3 regions of the Neorhizobium sp. P12A genome follow, and region 2 is predicted to be linked to each of the others. Evidence: predicted binding sites of a transcription regulator. Region 2 holds the regulator's gene; each other region holds the start of a gene.

Region 1 (4,182 bases), on a different contig from region 2:
CCTTATCGATCCACCATTCCATGGCAAGCCGTTCCGGTCCTTCGCTTCTTGCCACCTGATGCCGCAGGCGCCGCCACTGGAAGATCTGCGGCGGTCCATCGGGCACCTCGGCAAGCACGGCTTCGACCAGCTCCGGCTTGGCGAGAAGCCGCAAGGGCCGCTCGCTTCTGAAAGGAACGGTCGGCTCTCCTTTGGCTTGCCGATGATGCTTTTCCGCTTCGATCGCCGGTATCGAGATTGCTGCACGCTCCGGCACATGGCTTTCGCACAGGGCAAAACGCTGCAGGCAATCTTCGCCGAGACGGGCCGAGACGCGATCGACGAAGGCGGACAGCGATATCTCGTCCTGCCGGTCACTATCGAAATCGGCCTGCCTGGCATCCAGGATGTCATGATGCAGCACGTTCAGCCGCAGAATCTCGAAGCCATAGCCGGCGTCGAGGTCGTCATAGATTGCTTGCAGCCGTTCGGCAAACAGGGCAGCGATAGCCTTCGCCTCCCGGAGCGGCCGCGACGCACCAACGGCGATGCGAAAGACCCTGCCGTCCACGCGAAAAAGAACCAACTCGAACCGCCTGCCGCCAATCCCTCGCGCCTCCAGCGACAGTTTCAGGGAAAGGGCAACCTGAACGGCAATTGCAAGAATCTGGTCTTCTGTTCCGATCGGTTCGGCCAGCTGGCGTTCCGCCGACAGGCTGGCCACAGGCCGGCGCGGCGAGATCGGTTCTTCCTGCTGCCCCAGAGCCTGATCGAGACGCAGAAGCAGCTCCGCACCGAAGCGACGGGCAAGCGGCGCCCGCGGCGCTCTCATGACGTCGCCCACATATTTGAGCCCGACCTTCCTCAACGCATCGATCATCTCCCGCTCCACCCTAAGAGCAGCAACCGGCAAGGAGGCCAGCACATCGAGAGCCCTCTCGTCGTCGATCAACCCGCCACTGCCAAAACGCGTTGCCGCCCAGGAGAGCCCTGGCGACGACGAAATGGCGCCGCGCGCATCGATCCCCATCTGAAAGAGCCGAGAGAGAATATCCTTGAGAATGGCCGCCTCACCACCGAAGAGATGCGCACAGCCGGTAATATCGAGAAACAGCCCATCCTTTCCGTCAAGGGCAACAAGCGGAGTATAGCGATCGCACCAGTCGGCAATGCCTTCGAGAAAACGCCGATCAGCTGCAGTATCCTCATCAATCACGTCGAGCCTGGGATGGATAGCGCGCGCCTCGGCAACACCCTGTCCTTTTCGAAGGCCGATCTTCTCTGCCACTTCGTCCAGCGCCGTCAGCCGCATGGCGTTGTTCTGCCGCCCGGAACAGACGATCGGCGGCGCCTCAGGACGCCCGGTCGAACGCCAGGAGAGCCCCCATCGCTTTCTGGCGATCCGGTCCGTTGGAAGATGCGGGAAGTGGATCGCGAGAATGCGCTGTGCGTTCGCCTGGAAGGCGAGTGTCGACTGGCTGGTAGACAGGAAGAAACCGGCGGTCATGGGGATTCCACTCCAAAAGAAGGGAGATGGGAGCCGGGTTGCGGCTCTTCTCCAGGGTGAGACGAAAGACCGGATTGCCGATGCTGCCGCCTAGCATCGAACCATCCGGCAGAAGCCGCGCCTGAGCCGGCGCGGGGTCGACAAGAAAGCGGAAGAAAGCGCTACTGGCTTCTTCCTCGCCGGCTTGCCGCAAAAGAAAAAGAGGACGCTCCGACGCCTTTGCCCTGAGATTCAATCGCCGGCTTTCGGTCAGGCCGAAAGGCTTCGGATTGCCGCGCACCTCAAGAATGGTCGCAGGAAAGACACCGCTTTCAACAGCCGCTTCCGCAAGCCAAAGCGCGTCTTCGAGCTTGCGGGGACTTGCATGGAGGAAAAGCTCCGGCCGCAATCCGAAATCCTTCAAGCCGACGGCATAGGGAACACCGGCCTCCATCGAAGACACCCTGTCGGCGATCCATAAAACCGGCAGGCAGGTGCGGTTCTCCTCCTCATCCTGCCGCTGCACGAGTGCCGCAAGCGCCAGCGCAAAGCCGCTGCTCGAGCTGCCATCGCGCAGCATATGCGTGCGGATTTCCGTCAGGCCGTCGAGCGGCAACCCTCCCTCCAGGGCCTCGTCCAGATCGGATATGCCGAAGCTCAGACGGCGCGCATTCTCCCGCTTCTGCGCCTCAATACCGCCATTTGCCAAGTCCTGCATGTCAGCTGCAGCCAAAGCCGGCACCGGCTTGCCTTCGAGCTTCGCAATGGTTTCACGCAGGGCAAAAAGCTTTTCCCGCGCCACGGCAGCCTTAGCCATGGACGTTGCTCCAGATAATTTCGTTCCTGTTATGTTCCTATAGATTCCAGAGCGCTAAATAAGAGTCAATAACCAATTTATGTGAATTTATTCCTCTGCGAGAATCCGCTCTCGAAAAACTCAGCCAAAGGTTCTATATGGGCGAAAAGAAAGGACATCATCATGGCCCGCATTGACCAGAGCGAGGATTGGCGGGACCGTCACGCGCCGACGATAAGTGCATTCGAATCGCTGACCATGGAGGCCTACAGCCACCTGCCGGAGGAATTCCGGGCGCTGACCGGCAATCTGACCATCGAGATCGAAGACTTTCCGGACGACGAGGTTTTCGAGGACATGGCGCTCGAGACGCCATTCGACCTGCTCGGCCTCTTCGAGGGCCGCGGAGTCAGCGAGCGCTTCACCGTCGAGAACGGCGAAATGCCGAACCGCATCCGGCTCTATCGCCGGCCGATCATCGATTATTGGGCGGAAAACGACGAAACGCTGGGCGATATCATCACCCATGTGCTGATCCACGAGATCGGCCACCATTTCGGCCTCAGCGATGACGATATGGAGCGCATCGAGGCCAGCGCCGAGGAAGCGACAGACCGCTGATGCGGTCGGTCCATTTGTTTTAATGCAATTCCTGGAATTGCTTTCAGATCATTGCTCGGAAAGCTTCATCTCGGGATCGTAATCCTTGCCTTCGATGTCCTTGACCACGGCCTGGCCGCATTGCATCAGGCCTGTTGCCGCGTTGAAGGCATAGGTCGGAGAGCCCGAGAGGGACCAGCCCTTGTTGAGGGCGGCACTCACCTTGTGGCAGAAGGAGGAATCGTCCGGGCCGCTCAGAAAACGGTAAAGTTTCATCTGCTGTCTTTCACGCTAAATCTGTCGTTCTGCAATCAGGCGAGCTTTATGGACCAGTCCCTCCGCCTGGACAAGATGCAGGCGCTCGACCATCCGGCCGTCCATGTTCACGACATTGAGATTGGCGGCCGCGGGATCCGCAAAGGCGGCAATGATCGCCTGCGCCTCCGCAAGCGCGTGCTCGTCAGGGCCGAAATGCCGGTTGGCGGTCTCGATCTGGCCGGGATGAATCAGCATCTTTCCGTCGAAACCCATGGCGCGGCCCTGCCCGCATTCCGCATTCAGGCCGGCCATGTCCTTGAAATCATTATAGACGCTGTCGATCGCATCGAGCCCATAGGCGCGCACCGCCATGATCACCTGCATCAACCAGGGCACGAGATAGGTCCGCCCCGGCTCCGGCAAGACGCCGGTATCCTTGCGCAGATCGTTGAGCCCGACGACGAAGCAATCAAGCCGGCTTCCCGGCGTGCGTCCCGCCTCAGCGATCGCAGCGGCGTTAAGGATACCGCGCGGCGTCTCGATCATCGCCCAGATCCGCAATTCTTCCGCAGCATCGGCATCGCTCAGCCGGTCCATGACATCGGTGACATCCTGCGGCTCGCCGACTTTGGGCAGAAGCACGGCATCCGGCTCCAATGCCAGGACAAGATCCAGATCGGCATTACCGAATTCGGAAGACGGCGCATTGATGCGAATGATCCGCTCCCTGCCCTCAAGCGGCGGACCGGACCAGAAGGCCTTCAGGTTTTCCCGTGCTTCCGCTTTTTTCTCCGGCGCAACGGAATCCTCAAGGTCGAAAATCACCGCATCGCAATCGAGTGCATGGGTCTTTTCGAGCGCCCGGCGATTGATCGCGGGAACGCTGAGCACCGAACGGCGCAGACGGATGGAGCGAGGAGGTGCGGAACGGCTCATCACCGATTTGTGCCAAGCTTTCCGCCGTCAGGCAAGACAACAAAAAGCCACGCTTCTCTTGCAGAGCAATAGTCGAAGGACCACATGGATTGCAGAGAAAGGTCTCAAATCATGCAGAATGTCCGCA
Region 2 (4,182 bases):
TGAGGCTACGGATATTCAGCCCGCTGGCTGTGGTGTTTCGCTTCTTCGGGGGTATTGCATCGACATCCTTCGTCGGCGGCCTGTCGACGGCTATCTTCTCGATCGAGCATTTTCACCGCCTGGCGACATATGGTCTTGTTGCCAATCTCGCCGCCATGCCCGTCGTGTCCTTCGTGGTCATGCCAGTCGGGATGCTCGCCGTGCTGCTCATGCCCTTCGGGCTCGACTATTATCCCTGGCAGGTGACAGGCGTGGGGCTCGACGCCGTAACCGCCATCGCCAAGACGGTTGCCGCGTGGGGCGGCAATATTCCATTTGCCCGGCTACCGCTCTGGCTCTTTCCAACCATCGTTGCCGGCTTTTTGCTGATGACGATGCTAAGAACGAAGTTGCGCCATGCCGGTGCCGTCTTGATTGCGGCATCGATCGCAATCGCCGCTCTGACACCTGAGACTCCCAAGACGGAAGTCCTGATCTCCGAGGACGGCGAACTCGTCGCTCTGCTACGCAACGGAAAGCTCGAACCCAATCGCGAGCGGCCGCCAGACTTTATTTTCGGACAGTGGCAGCAAGCGCTTGCGCTCTTCGATCAGCAACCGCCGAAAATGCTGCCTGCGGACGATACGACACCAACCCGCAAGGCCAAAACAGGGCCGCCTCTCAGGCTGGATTTCAATCAGCAGAAAATCCTGCGCGATGCCATGGCAGCCGCTCTGGATACCGTTCCCGAAGGAGGATTTGCCTGCCACCGCAAGGATTGGTGCGCCGCAATCCTGGACAATGGAAGGATCCTGCTGACGATCGATAACGCCGCCTATCTCGGCCCGGCCTGCGATATTGCCGACCTTGTCGTGATACCGGTGCGGCTGCGTCTCAACATCTGCCGTTCTGGTGCACAGTTGTTCACCGGCGCGACCCTCAGGCGCTCCGGCTCGGTCGAGATCGATCTGGCATCCGAAAAACCCGAAATAATAACCGCGTTTCAAGGCGTTCAACGCGCCTGGAACCGCCACCGGGCTTATGATTGGCGCTCCAACACCTTTGTCACGAGCCGGGACATATCATCGCTCAGTGATAGCGACGGATGAGCCCTACCAGTTTGCCCTGCACCTTGACGCGATCCGGTCCGAAAATGCGGGTTTCGTAAGCCGGGTTTGCTGCTTCGAGCGCAATCGAAGCGCCCTTGCGGCGGAAGCGCTTGAGCGTGGCTTCTTCGTCATCGACGAGAGCGACGACGATATCTCCGGGATTGGCGGTCGTCACGTTTCGGATGATGACCGTATCGCCGTCGAAAATGCCCGCCTCGATCATCGAATCGCCTTTGACTTCCAGCGCATAGTGCTCGCCGGAGCTCAGCATATCGGCAGGAACGACGATGTCGTGGGTATTGTTCTGAATAGCGGAAATCGGCACACCGGCAGCGATTCGCCCCATGACAGGCACGGAAACCGAGTTGCCCGAATCATCATTAGCCGGCTTCGTTGGAGCTGCCGCAACGGGCTGCGGTTTTCCAAGGCTCCCCTCGATGACACTGGGCGAAAAGCCCCGGCGTATCTGCGAAGGAGGGTTATATGCTTCGGGCAATTTGATCACTTCGAGCGCACGCGCTCGGTTCGGGAGGCGGCGAATGAAACCGCGCTCCTCAAGAGCTGTAATCAGCCGGTGAATGCCTGATTTGGAGGCGAGATCCAGCGCATCTTTCATCTCGTCGAATGACGGTGGAACGCCGGATTCCTTCATCCGCTCATGAATGAATAGAAGCAGTTCCTGCTGCTTGCGTGTCAACATCGTCATCGACCCCGATATGTGAAACAAATACAGAACAGACACTATATGTTCCATATGTGTTCCGCAAGTCCCTAAATTTTCGTGAAGTTTCCGCGAAAGAGCAAACTTTCTCTAATGTTTAGCTGGGTGGGCGCCGTTTTGACGCTTGTTCGGTCTACCATCCCGCTTGAATTGCTTGACCGAAAGGTGCAAACCATCGGCAGGGTAAGGGGATAATTCGATGAAGCCATTGCCGTATCCGCTCGACCACCTGGTCCTTCCGACCTTCAAGATCGCGTCGGCGCGCGAAAGACTGGGCAAGCTCGGCTTTACAGTTGCGGCCGATGCCCGGCATCCCTTTGGCACCGAGAATGCCTGCATCTTCCTCGCGGACAAGACTTATCTGGAGCCGCTGGGTGTTGCGAGCAGAGAGGAATGCGAGAGCGCGACGCTTGAGGGGAATGTCTTTACCGCTCGTGATCAAGCATACAGGTTCCGTCAGGGCGAGGACGGTTTTTCTGCCGTGGTCTTCGGAACCCCGGACGCGGCAGCAGACGATGAACGGCTGCGCGCCCATGCCATATCTGCCGGCCGAATGCTGGAGTTCACGCGACCGATGCAGATGCCGGACGGTTCGAAATCGACCGCCGGCTTCCGGTTGGCGTTTGCCGCCGATCTGCGCTCCCCTGATTTCTTTTCTTTCTGCTGCGAGCGCATCAATCCGTTCCCAACCGATCGCGATGCTCTCGAGAGGCATGCGAACGGTGCTGTCGGGTTGATAGAGGTGGCGCTATCGACGCCGGAGCCGGCTGCCTTCGCCGAATTTTTCGACAAGGTCGCAAACGGTCCGAAAATCACGCAGCAATCCTTCGGCCTGATGATCGAAGCGGCAAACGCCCGCATCGCGGTGCTGACGCCGCAGGGTATGGAAGCGTTCTACGATCTTCCCGTTCCCTCCTATGATTCCGGGCTGCGTGCGGGGGCAATCCTATTCCGCACGCGCGATCTTTCCGTGACAGCGGCGCATTTGGCTGGTAACGGCGTGAGCTACACGCATAAGAACCACCGTATCTTGGTAAGGGCAGCACCCGGGCAGGGCGCCCTGTTTGCCTTCGAGGAGACACAATGAGCAATCCGACCAATTCCGCAGTCGTCGCCGGCGAAGGCGCATCGAAAGTCACGTTTTCAAACAGCGGCAAGCTGTCGCTGATCGCTGGCCCCTGTCAGATGGAGAGCCGCGACCATGCCTTCATGATTGCGGGCGTGCTGAAGGAGCTTTGTGCCAAGCTTGGTATCGGGCTCGTCTACAAATCGTCTTTCGACAAGGCCAACCGCACCTCGCTTTCCGGCCAGCGTGGCATGGGGCTTGAGAAGTCTCTGGAAGTCTTCGCCGATCTCAAGAAGGAATTTGGCTTTCCTGTCCTGACTGACGTTCACACGGAAGAGCAGTGCGCGATTGTCGGAAAGGTCGTCGACGTGCTGCAGATCCCGGCCTTCCTCTCGCGCCAGACCGATCTCCTGATCGCGGCCGCCAAGACTGGCCGTGTGATCAACGTCAAGAAGGGCCAGTTCCTTGCGCCCTGGGACATGAAGAATGTGCTTGCCAAGCTGAATGACAGCGGCAATCCGAACGTGCTTCTGTGCGAGCGCGGCGCCTCCTTCGGCTACAATACCCTCGTTTCCGACATGCGCTCGCTGCCGATCATGGCGGCCATGGGCGCGCCGGTCATTTTCGACGCAACGCATTCGGTCCAGCAGCCGGGCGGGCAGGGCGGTTCGACTGGCGGCCAGCGTGAATTCGTGGAAACGCTGGCGCGTGCGGCTGTCGCTGTCGGCGTCGCGGGCGTCTTCATCGAAACCCATGAGGATCCGGACCATGCGCCGTCCGACGGCCCGAACATGGTGCATCTGAAGGACATGCCGCGGCTTCTTGAGAAGCTTCTGGCCTTCGACGCCATCGCCAAATCCTGATTCTTTCGGCCGCTTCAAAAGGCTGACATGATCTTGGGTTAGGCGGCTATATATGTTTCTCCAATCGGCGGCCGGAGCGGCATTGTAATTTCCCGGCCTTCGATTATGAGATTTCAATCGATTTATCACCCAGCGAGCAGGAAGAAACCATGACCGCAATTACCGACATCATCGCCCGCGAGATTCTCGACAGCCGTGGCAACCCGACTGTCGAAGTCGACGTCTATCTCGAAGACGGCAGCATGGGCCGTGCGGCCGTTCCGTCGGGCGCTTCCACCGGCGCGCACGAAGCCGTTGAAATCCGTGACGGCGGCAGCCGCTACCATGGCAAGGGCGTCGAGAAGGCAGTCGAAGCCGTCGATACGGAAATCTTCGACGCGATTGGCGGCATGGACGCTGAAAACCAGATCCAGATCGACAACATCATGATCGAGCTGGACGGCA
Region 3 (4,182 bases), on a different contig from region 2:
GTTCTGCCGCCACCGGCCTTTGATTGGCTTCGCAGGGATTTCCTGTGTGTGCCCTGCACCGCGCGGCGTCTGTGCTTGGGATGCTTTTGGTTATGGTATCCCGGTCAACGCGGCAGTGTTTGGCGGCGTCGCGCTGCAAGTCGAAATCCGGTAGCCACGGAATTTCGAAACCAGTCGCAAAGCTGCTGGTGGCGAAGAGGCAAACGAAAACTGCACCCAGAACTATCCTGCTCATGGGCTGTCCTTAAACGGATCGCTGTTCGGCATCCCCTCTTCCAGGGGATGCGCGATCATAAGCCGATAGCAATATTCGGAAAAGAATTAGTGGGAAGTAGCCCGCGATGGGGCTATTGCCGGCTGGCGTCTTGGCTCAATACTCGCGGCGAGGGCGGCGCGATCTTGCTTCCACGGGTATCGGACGCAGGACCATGCTGCGCTCCCGCGCGTTGGCAACGACTGCCGCGAGGGCCGTTGCGGTGAATGCGGCGGCGATAAGAGCGACCACTGCGATGTTTGCGACTGTCTCGGCCATGATGCCGGTCCTTTCAACAAATTGACCCGATCTCTTGGAAATCGGCGCGGGCTTAATTGCTCGTGTTGCAACAAAGATGGTCATGGCAATGGTGGATGTGAAGACTTTACTGAATGACCAATTGTCAACGCAGTGTTGACGAGCGAGCATATCCGATCGCCAGAGACTGAAACGGGCGCACCGGTGCGCCCGCTCCACATTTCCATATTGGCGATAGCATGGCTGCTATGCGTTTAGCGGCAACGCGCTTCGTAGCGACGGCCATTGCGATCTCGGTAGATGCAATAGCCCTGACGCGAAGAATGTCCGATCAAATAGCCAACGGCGCCGCCTGCGACCGCGCCGATAGCAGCGCCGCCCCAGCTGTTGCTCACAGCACCGCCGATAATAGCGCCGGTACCGGCACCAATGGTCGTTCCGCGCTCTTCGGGCGTGCAGGACGCCAAGGTTCCAATCAACGCAACTGCAACAATAATTTTCTTCACGGTGCTTTACTCCCCATGTTGGATTTAACCAGTCAGATTCGACCCATTAGAACAAGAATGAGAATGATGACGACAACAAGCCCCAGTCCTCCGGAAGGACCATAGCCCCAACCGCTGCTATAACCCCAGTTCGGCAGCGCGCCGATCAGGAGAAGTATTAGAATCACAAGCAGTATCGTACCGAGCATGGTCCTGCTTCCTCTACTTTTCAATCGTCTATTCGTACGAGGACATAAACGGCCTTCGCGAAAAATTGTTCCGGCTAATGTTCGAGGAAATGTTGAAGACTCATGCCTTTTGCCGTTTCGACCTGCTGATCCTGCGGTTTTCTCCCTCTTTTTGAGAGTGTGCCGTCGCCCGGGCGGCAACGGCGACCCTGCGAAGTTGTTTCTATGGTTAAAAAATTCTTTAAATACAATAGCTTGCGCTGAACGAAACGGGAAAATTTCGATGTCAGCGATTCGTCGCCGATTCGTTCCTTGTTTGACCCGGCTCGCCGATATCGCCAACAAGGATGACCTCTTTAGGATTACTCCCTGGAGTGAGAGGGCTGGTCAATCACCGCAAAGTGGTAGGCAGCGGCTATAATTGGTTAAAGAGCACGCTATCTAGGAGTATTAGACCCGCCCAGCCCTCCCCCATATGGGTAGTTACCATCGCCGATAGGCCATATCTTGTGGTGAACGCAAAGGGAACATGCATGAATCAGCGATTCGTCGTCGATTCGTTCCGGTTTTGGTCAGAAAGTTAACGATCTCAATTTATGCGGGAAATCACAGCCGTGTTTGGATCGGTATCTGGCAAAGGTTAATCGCAATCACCGATTCAGCCCGATTCGCCGGCACAATTACGCCGAGTCATGTGGCCCGAAGCAGAAAACACACCAAATGTTGTGGTGAACAAACGGGGAATTGCCCGACGTCAGCGATTCGTCGCCGATTCGTTCAGGCTTTGGCCTGAGTGTTAATGCCGCGTCCCCTGGAGCTGATTTCCGAGAGATTTCATCGCGTTTACAAATGATTAAGGTGATTTGACCGGCACACGTCAGGATTTTGGCGAATCGCCGCTTGACTCATCGCGGGCATGCTCAGCCGGATTCAGGATTTTGTGCGAATCCGAATATTCCGATCCATATATTGTGGTGAACAAATCGGGAATGTTGAGGAGTCAGCGATTCGTCTCCGATTCGTTCCTAAGCTGTTCCCGCGTTTGATGGATTCCTTAGCGGCATAGGACGGGTGCACTTTAAAATTGTTGGTATTCCGTGGAAAATGCGATGTTTTCGCCAGGCTTTTTTCATTCAGGTCTTGCCTTTGTCACGTTGGATCGTCATCTGTTCTCCGCTTCACGGAGGAGCTTGTTGACCCGAGGGCAGCCGCGCCTCATCCTTGCAGGACACATGACCCTGACTTCGCAGCCCATGATCTTGAGTGGTCGCGGCGTGACCGCGGTGCTCGGACCGACCAACACCGGCAAAACCCATTATGCGATCGAGCGTATGGTGGCGCACGGCACGGGTGTTATCGGCCTGCCGCTGAGGCTTCTTGCCCGTGAAGTCTATACGCGTGTGGTCGAAAAGGTCGGCGCCCACAATGTCGCCCTTGTCACGGGCGAGGAAAAGATTTCTCCGCCGAACGCCCGCTTTTCCGTCTGCACCGTCGAGGCCATGCCTCGTGAGAGCAAGGCCTCCTTCGTCGCGATCGACGAGGTGCAGCTTGCCGGCGATCTCGAGCGCGGCCATATTTTTACCGACCGTATTCTGCATCTGCGCGGCCGGGACGAGACCCTGCTTCTCGGGGCGGCAACCATGCGGCCCATCCTCGAACATCTCCTGCCGGGCATCACCGTTGTCGAGCGACCCCGTCTCTCGCATCTCTTCTATGCCGGGCAGAAAAAGATCACGCGCCTGCCGCAACGATCGGCAATCGTCGCGTTCTCCGCCGATGAGGTATACGCGATCGCCGAACTTATCCGCAGACAGCGTGGCGGCGCGGCGGTTGTTCTGGGCGCTCTCAGCCCGCGGACCCGCAATGCGCAGGTGGCGCTCTATCAGGAGGGCGACGTCGAATATCTTGTCGCAACCGATGCTATCGGCATGGGTCTCAATCTCGACGTCGACCATGTAGCCTTTGCGCAGGATCGCAAGTTCGACGGTTATCAGTTCCGCAATCTCAATCCCGGCGAGCTTGGCCAAATCGCCGGCCGCGCCGGCCGACACCTGAAGGATGGCACCTTCGGGGTCACCGGCCATGTTGATCCGTTTGACGACGAGCTCGTTCGGCGGATAGAGGCGCATGAATTCGACAATGTCAAGGTGCTGCAGTGGCGTACCAAGGAGCTGGATTTCTCGACGATCGCCGCCTTGCGCCATAGCCTCGACGCTGCCCCGAAGGTTTCCGGCCTGACCCGCGCGCTTCCTGCCGTCGATCAGCAGGCGCTCGAGCATCTGTCGAGGTATCCGGAAATTATCGATCGCGCGAGCAGCCCTGCCCGCGTCGAAAAGTTGTGGGAGGCTTGCGCGCTGCCGGATTATCGCCGCATTGCGCCTGCTCAGCATGCCGATCTTATCGCAACCCTCTTTTCCGATCTCGTGCGCTATGGCACGGTGAAAGAGGATTTTCTTGCCGAACAAGTGCATCGCGCCGACCGAACGGATGGCGAGATTGACACTCTTTCGGCACGAATCGCGCAGATAAGGACATGGACCTATGTGTCGAATCGGCCCGGTTGGCTTGCCGATCCGACACACTGGCAAGAAAAGACACGGGAAATCGAAGATCGATTGTCCGATGCGTTACATGAACGGTTGACGAAACGCTTTGTTGATCGCAGGACATCTGTGCTCATGAAGCGCCTGAGAGAGAATGCAATGCTGGAAGCTGAAATCAGTGTGAATGGGGATGTCTTCGTAGAGGGGCATCATGTGGGACAGTTGGCTGGATTCCGGTTCACGCCGGTCTCAGGCGCCGAGGGGCCGGACGCCAAGGCTGTCCAGGCTGCTTCGCAGAAGGCGCTCGCGCTGGAGTTCGAGGCGCGCGCCGCGCGTCTTCATGCTGCCGGCAACAGCGATCTGGCGATCAGCGCCGATGGCCTCGTGCGCTGGCTTGGCGATCCCGTGGCGCGGCTTTCGGGCAGCGATCACATCATGCGTCCGCGCGTCCTGCT

The links. Region 2 encodes LexA, which represses DNA repair genes until DNA is damaged. Its sites were predicted from a motif close to TGTTCNNNNTGTGTTCNG; they were not measured.
Region 1: the regulator LexA is predicted to act here: its motif matches at 2,304-2,321, upstream of DTW90_RS12510 (metallopeptidase family protein).
Region 3: the regulator LexA is predicted to act here: its motif matches at 2,159-2,176, upstream of DTW90_RS13565 (helicase-related protein).

The regions. Positions count from the first base shown of each region.
Region 1 is NZ_QOVX01000003.1:152,622-156,803, forward strand. It holds gene DTW90_RS12505 (DNA polymerase Y family protein) at 1-1,420, opposite strand, end outside; gene DTW90_RS37605 (hypothetical protein) at 1,332-2,282, opposite strand; gene DTW90_RS12510 (metallopeptidase family protein) at 2,445-2,882, shown strand; gene DTW90_RS12515 (DUF1737 domain-containing protein) at 2,931-3,137, opposite strand; gene DTW90_RS12520 (CoA ester lyase) at 3,153-4,055, opposite strand; gene DTW90_RS12525 (hypothetical protein) at 4,167-4,182, shown strand, end outside.
Region 2 is NZ_QOVX01000010.1:95,120-99,301, forward strand. It holds gene DTW90_RS24040 (ComEC/Rec2 family competence protein) at 1-1,088, shown strand, start outside; gene lexA (transcriptional repressor LexA) at 1,069-1,788, opposite strand; gene DTW90_RS24050 (VOC family protein) at 2,009-2,896, shown strand; gene kdsA (3-deoxy-8-phosphooctulonate synthase) at 2,893-3,738, shown strand; gene eno (phosphopyruvate hydratase) at 3,888-4,182, shown strand, end outside.
Region 3 is NZ_QOVX01000003.1:366,565-370,746, reverse strand. It holds gene DTW90_RS37120 (hypothetical protein) at 371-532, opposite strand; gene DTW90_RS13575 (YMGG-like glycine zipper-containing protein) at 766-1,017, opposite strand; gene DTW90_RS13570 (DUF3309 family protein) at 1,050-1,205, opposite strand; gene DTW90_RS13565 (helicase-related protein) at 2,417-4,182, shown strand, end outside.